2 regions of the Bacillus sp. JJ864 genome follow, and region 2 is predicted to be linked to the other one. Evidence: riboswitches for the same ligand, from Rfam matches in the RefSeq annotation. Region 2 holds a riboswitch; the other holds the start of a gene.
What was found. A riboswitch is a leader RNA that binds a small molecule or an ion and turns the genes downstream of it on or off. The one in region 2 is predicted to bind preQ1.
Positions count from the first base shown of each region.

Region 1: another riboswitch for preQ1. It lies ahead of V7024_RS20540 (QueT transporter family protein); the one in region 2 lies ahead of queC (7-cyano-7-deazaguanine synthase QueC).

Region 1 covers NZ_JBALLY010000153.1:12,494-15,914, reverse strand. Annotated here, with positions in the region: gene V7024_RS20560 (PA14 domain-containing protein) at 1-512, shown strand, start outside; gene V7024_RS20550 (zinc-finger domain-containing protein) at 683-859, opposite strand; gene V7024_RS20545 (ribonuclease H family protein) at 873-1,532, opposite strand; gene V7024_RS20540 (QueT transporter family protein) at 1,835-2,320, opposite strand; PreQ1 riboswitch class I at 2,327-2,371, opposite strand; gene V7024_RS20535 (aldose 1-epimerase family protein) at 2,540-3,412, shown strand.
Region 2 covers NZ_JBALLY010000057.1:1,898-5,318, reverse strand. Annotated here, with positions in the region: gene V7024_RS10425 (DUF6254 family protein) at 1-69, shown strand, start outside; gene V7024_RS10420 (ATP-binding protein) at 80-1,288, opposite strand; PreQ1 riboswitch class I at 1,522-1,565, shown strand; gene queC (7-cyano-7-deazaguanine synthase QueC) at 1,652-2,323, shown strand; gene queD (6-carboxytetrahydropterin synthase QueD) at 2,323-2,817, shown strand; gene queE (7-carboxy-7-deazaguanine synthase QueE) at 2,810-3,421, shown strand, end outside.

The DNA of each region.
Region 1 (3,421 bases), on a different contig from region 2:
TCTCCTTACGTGTTCGTGATTTATTTAATCGCAAATCACCGTTTAAAGTGTTATTAACTCGTGATTCAGATTGGCGCCCTGGTAATTCGGCTAAAGAATCACTTCAAAAACGAGTACAGTTTGCACAGCAAAATAACGGAGATATTTTTGTGAGCATTCACGCAAATGGCTTCAATGGTACTGCAAATGGAACAGAAACATACTATTGGCAATCAAGAAGTTATGGAAACCCTAATACAGAAGAAAGCCGTGTACTAGCTGAAAAAGTACAAAGTCGTCTCGTAGATGCGCTGGAAACGAAAAACCGTGGTGTAAAAGATGGCGATTTATATGTCGTTCGTGAAAATACAATGCCTGCTATCCTTGCAGAACTCGCTTTCATTGACAATCCGAAAGAAAATGAAAAATTAGGTTCTGAATATTGGAGACAACGTGCTGCTGAAGCAATTTACTCCGGTATTCTAGATTACTATGAGTGGAAAGGTATCAACGTTTCATCCTATCGTCTATAATGAAGCGGATTGTAGAAATAAGAAACAAAAAGATGGCATTCGCCATCTTTTTGTTTTCTCCCAATCTCCCCTAGTCACAGAAAGCATCTTCACACGCTTACTCTACTTATCATAAACTCATTTTCCATTATTGAAATAAACGGCTTTCATCTAAGCAAAGAGATGCTTGCTCAAGACAATTGTTTTCCATACTCTTGTAACTTTTCTCCTATCGTACATTGTCGAATGCAAAAGGAGTGAGCATAATACTTGCTATGTTCTTTTCGAAAATGCTTCTGCAAAAAGCAACCATCGCAATATGTTTCTAATAAATCGTTTACTTCGGTAATTAACTGCTTACGATCCACTCCTTCTACACTCCTATTCTGTTATTTCTTTATGACTATCAATGTTCGTTCCTTCCAATGCTTGCGTTGCTAATTGATGCGCTTCTTTATTTTGTTTTCTAGAAACAGGTTCACATACTAATTTTATTTTCAGCTGTTTTGCTTTTTTTTCAATTTGATCTAAGTAATGAATTAAATGCTCCTCATAGCATGGCCATTCACCCGCTAATTGTTGGAGAACGACTTGAGAATCACCACGAAGTATAACCGATTCATACTTAACCCCTAGCTCTTCCAATATGTTCATTCCGTATAATAGTGCTGCATATTCCGCTTCATTATTATCATCAATTCCTTCTATGTAAGCATTGCGGCGAATTCGATACATTTTCCCTTGCTTCTTATAATAAATACTTACTCCCACTCCCGCTTCTTTCGTCTCAATATCATATCCTCCGTCAAAATATAGCGTAAGATCTTGTGGCTCTTCTTCAACTTGTTTATTTAGTTTCTTAACTTCTTTTAACGTCCACTCTACTCCCCTTTCATCATGAAATAACAATTCCTTCGCTCTCCCTGTTTTTTCAAAATCCGCTGCGAACTGTATTGCCTCTTCTAAATGAAGGAAGTCTGATTCTAGGTTAGTCTCTAAACCATATTTTGTTCGATATAACCAAGTAATTTTATATTTCATTATGCTCCCCCTTTTATATGTAAAACCCCTGCACGTTCATACTACATATTATGCTTTTATTTTATCCTATTTTGTCTATACGGACAGTATTCTATTCGAAATTCATTTATCTCTATAAACACAAGTTAAAAAATTTTTTTAGGCGGATGAGTGTATCTAGCCGTGCATAGCATCGACTTATCTGTTGCAAAATGAAAATGAATTTATATCCAGCGGCACGATTTTTCGCCCTCATATGCAAGATAACACAAGTAAAATAAATAAGAGTTGCCACGATAAAGTGAACAACTCTCTGATGAATCTTACACAAATTTCTCAAACTGTACTCGTTTGTTAATAAAATACATAACAGGTCCTCCGATTACCATTACAACAAACTCACCAATCGCACATGTTAACCATGTAAACAAAAATGGTAAATCAAAGGCAAGATGGAGCTCAATCGCAATGATAAACATTGTAAATGTAAAGACCACTGTATTAAAAATCATTCGTGCCCATATCCCTTTTATAAAACGCATAGAAACGATTGTACAAAGCAAGGCGATAATAGATTGCCCCACTCCAAATACAAGATCATATGCAATCATTGGTGAGAAAAAGAGGTTTGCTAAAAATACACCTAACACAATTCCGTAAATATATTTTTTGTTGAACACAATAAGATGATTAAACATTTCTGAAATACGAAATTGAATATTCGTAAAACCAAAAGGTTGAATAAGCATAGTAACAGCAATATATAGTGCCGCTAAAATCCCATTACCAATAAGTGTCTTAATTTTCATTATACGATCTCCTTAGTTTTTTTACGTGGGATGGTTACGAACCACGTGAATATTTTAATAAACAAATTTAAATTATAATTATTATTTGAATCCAAGTCAATATAACAAAATCCTTACTTTATGTATGAAATGAACAAATTATAAAAGGGGGGTCATACGCTATCCTTTTGTTTTTACAGGACGTATAATAAAAACATGAAAGATTTAGGAGGTTTGTTCATGACAGCAATGATTCAAAACAAAAAGATGATCGTATCCATTTCTGAAAAGGGTGCAGAACTGCAAAGCGTTCGCTTAAAAGAAGACCATACAGAATATATATGGCAAGGAGACGCAAAGTATTGGGGGCGACGCGCTCCTATTTTATTCCCAATCGTCGGAAGATTAGTAGACAATACATATTATGTGGATGGTAAACCGTATTCATTAACACAACATGGCTTTGCTCGTGATTTAACATTTACGATCAAAGAACAAAATGAATCAAAAATTACATACGCAGTAACAAGTAATGAAGAAACTTTACAAAACTATCCGTTTGCATTTGAATTGCTTGTTTCTTATGAATTAAATGAAACATCTATATTCGTAACATACGAAGTATTCAATTCCAACTCGGAAGAAATGTATTTTTCAATTGGAGGACATCCTGGCTTTAATTGTCCATTATTACCAAATGAATCTTTCACAGACTACTATTTATCTTTCAGTACTCCAGAGCGCTTAGAATCAAGTGTACTAGAAGGACCGTTTCTTTCTAAACATAAACTCGTAGTAGCAGAAGCAGCAACAGAGCTTCCTCTTGCGTATGATTTATTTCAAAACGACGCACTAATATTTGAAAATATGCGTAAAAATGAAATTACCATCCGTTCTCACAATCATAATAAATTTGTTAAAGTTTCATTTGAAGGATTCCCATTTGTCGGTGTATGGACACCAGGAAACGATGCACCGTTCTTGTGTATTGAACCTTGGTATGGCATCGCTGATGAATTAGAACCCGCAAAAGACTTTAAAGAGAAAAAAGGAATTCAAATGTTAAAAGCGAATGAAACATTTACATGCTGCTATAGTATTACAATCGGTTAATTGGAGGGT
Region 2 (3,421 bases):
GAACATCAACAGCCGCATGGGAAAGTGAAGACTTTTGCGGAACTTGTAGATGAAACAAAAAAAACGTGATGCACCTGCATCACGTTTTTTTTGTTAAGGGAAATATAAGAAGAAAAGTTGTCCCAATATTTTTCTTACTACTGATGTCAATTTTACCATTCATTGCTTTTATAATACTAAAGACAACCATCATTCCAAGACCTGTTCCTTTTTCTTTTGTAGAGTAGAAAGGGGAACCGAGACGTTTTACTTGTTCGGTACTCATGCCGATTCCGGTATCTTGAATATGTAATTGGATATGTTTATTAGCAGGTGTTACAGTAAATGTAAGGTCACCGCCGTTTGGCATTGCTTCAATACAGTTTTTTATAATGTTTAAAAGGCATTGATTGAGCTTTTGTTTTTCTCCCATTATATAAAATGTTTTACTTTGTTTCGTATAATGGATACGAACGTTAGAAAGGTTTGCTAATGGTGTCATGAGCGTAATTGCATGAAGTAATTCTTCTTCTAACTGTAATAGTTGTACTTTTTCAATACTTGGTTTTGCGAATGTTAAGTAGTCTGTTAATACATGATTTGCTTGGTCAATACCGCGCATAGCGATGTCTAAATATAACAGTTTTTCTTGTTCTGAATAGCTTTTTGATTGTAGCAATTGAAGAAATCCTCTTGTTGATGTAAGTGGGTTTCGAATTTCATGTGAAATAGAAGCAGCCATCTCACCGATGAGATGAAATTTTTCGGCGTTCACAAGTTCTTTTGCAAGGCGGACTTGTGATTGTAAAACTTCCATTAAGTATAAAATTAAAATCGTTCCTATAATTGTGCATAACTCATATGTAACAAGATAAGGTGTATAGTCTTTTGGATTTGGAACGATAGATAGAAAATAGGGAATCCAGCCAATGCCGTATATGAGGCTGTAAAAAAAAGCTAAATACATTTTTGTTTTGATTTTCCCTTTTATATATACTTTGTATGTTGTAAAGAGAAAAATGTACAAAATGATAGAGGCAATAAGAGAAGGTATGAAGCCACTGCCGCCAATAAAAAAACGATAAAGGTTCATAACACCTAAAATTGCACCACCCGCCATTGGTCCTCCAGATAATGTTCCGACAACGAGCACGACATGTCGGAAGTCAAATTGAAAACCGTAATCAACTTTTGCAGCAAATGACATACAAACAATACTGGTAATACTGCAAGAGAGAATAAATACAAATGAATTGAGCTTTGGAGAGCGATTTCCTTTTTCGCTCCAAAATAAATGATAAATCAACATTGTAACTAAAATAAATAATATATTTATGAAGAGGTACATAATAAAAAGCTTCAGCTTTAAAACCTCCTTGTAGCGAGAAATAAAAGTTTGCTATATAAAATAATCATACTATTAATATGGAAGAAAATGAAATATTATTTTTAGAAAAAACAGAAAAAATAGACGTTTTTCACTCGTATACTCGGTGTGTTACAATGTAAGGTGCAAATTAAAGAAGACAATCCATGCATAGCATGGGAGAGGTTCGCGAACTCCCTCTATAAAAAACTAAGAAGAGAACAATGTCCTTTTTGATATTGTTTTGTTTTTTTAGTATGACAGTTCAAGAACGCTCTTTCTTCTTGGAATCGAAAAAAGAGGAGAATGAGTGAAATGAAAAAGGAAAAAGCGGTTGTTGTTTTTAGTGGTGGTCAAGATAGTACAACATGTTTATTTTGGGCACTTGAACAGTTTGAAGAAGTAGAAACAGTGACGTTTAATTATAATCAACGTCATAAACTCGAAATTGATTGTGCTACGGAAATCGCAAAAGAATTAGGTGTAAAGCATACTGTACTTGATATGAGCTTGTTAAATCAGCTAGCTCCTAATGCATTAACGCGTACAGATATGGAAATTACACATGAAGATGGCGAGTTGCCGTCGACATTTGTGGATGGACGTAACCTATTGTTTTTATCGTTTGCGGCTGTGTTAGCGAAACAAGTAGGGGCACGCCATATCGTAACAGGTGTGTGTGAAACAGACTTTAGCGGCTATCCAGATTGCCGTGATGTGTTTGTGAAATCGTTAAACGTTACATTAAATTTATCGATGGATTATCCATTCGTTATTCATACACCACTTATGTGGATTGATAAAGCAGAAACGTGGAAACTGGCAGATGAACTTGGAGCTTTTGAATTTGTCCGTGAAAAAACGTTAACGTGCTATAACGGAATTATTGGTGATGGCTGCGGTGAATGTCCAGCGTGTCAGCTTCGTAAAGCAGGACTTGATAAATATGTACAAGAACGTGAAGGAGCGAAAGCATAATGACACAAGACTTCTTTGGATTTCGCATAGTTGAAAATTTACAAAAAATAGATCAGGACATCGAGCGCAAGCAACTGAAGTATCATAATAAGCGTGTTATGGTTAGTAAAGAATTTACGTTTGATGCTGCCCACCATCTGCACTGTTATGAAGGGAAATGTAAAAACCTTCATGGACATACGTATAAAGTAATTTTTGGAATTAGTGGTTATGTCAATGAAATTGGTTTAGCGATTGATTTTGGTGATATAAAAGAAATTTGGAAAAATGAAATTGAAATATATTTAGATCATCGTTACTTAAATGAAACACTTCCAGCTATGAATACAACTGCTGAAAATATGGTTGTATGGATTTTCGAGAAAATGGAAGAGGCACTAACAAAAGGTGATCGACAAAATGAATATAAAGGGGCGCGTGTTGAGTTTGTGCGCTTATTTGAAACACCAACAAGCTATGCAGAAGTAAGACGGGAGTGGATGATGGGTGAGTAACATTCCTGTTTTAGAAATATTTGGACCGACAATTCAAGGAGAAGGAATGGTTGTTGGACAAAAAACAATGTTTGTTCGTACAGCAGGTTGTGATTATAGCTGTGCATGGTGTGATTCTGCATTTACATGGGATGGTTCTGCGAAAGAGCAAATTCGTCAAATGTCGCCAGAAGAGATTTTTTCTGAACTAGTGCAAATTGGTGGAGAAAATTTCTCACATGTAACCATTTCTGGTGGAAATCCTGCATTGCTGAAGCATTTAGGAGAATTGACCTCTTTATTAAAAAAGAACGGCATTCGTACAGCAATTGAAACGCAAGGAAGTAAATGGCAAGATTGGTTACTTCATATAGATGAGGTGACAATTTCGCCGAAGCCGCCGAGTTCAAAGATGTCAACGAACTTTAGTATGCTAGATTCAATTATCGAACGGTTAGACGGAAAAGAGTTTAGCTTAAAAGTGGTTGTATTTGATGATCAAGATTTTGTATATGCAAAAGAAGTGCATGAACGTTATCCACACGTTCCGTTTTTCTTACAAGTTGGAAATGATGATATGAAGACGACGGATGATGCTTCGTTAATTCAGCGTCTTCTTATGAAA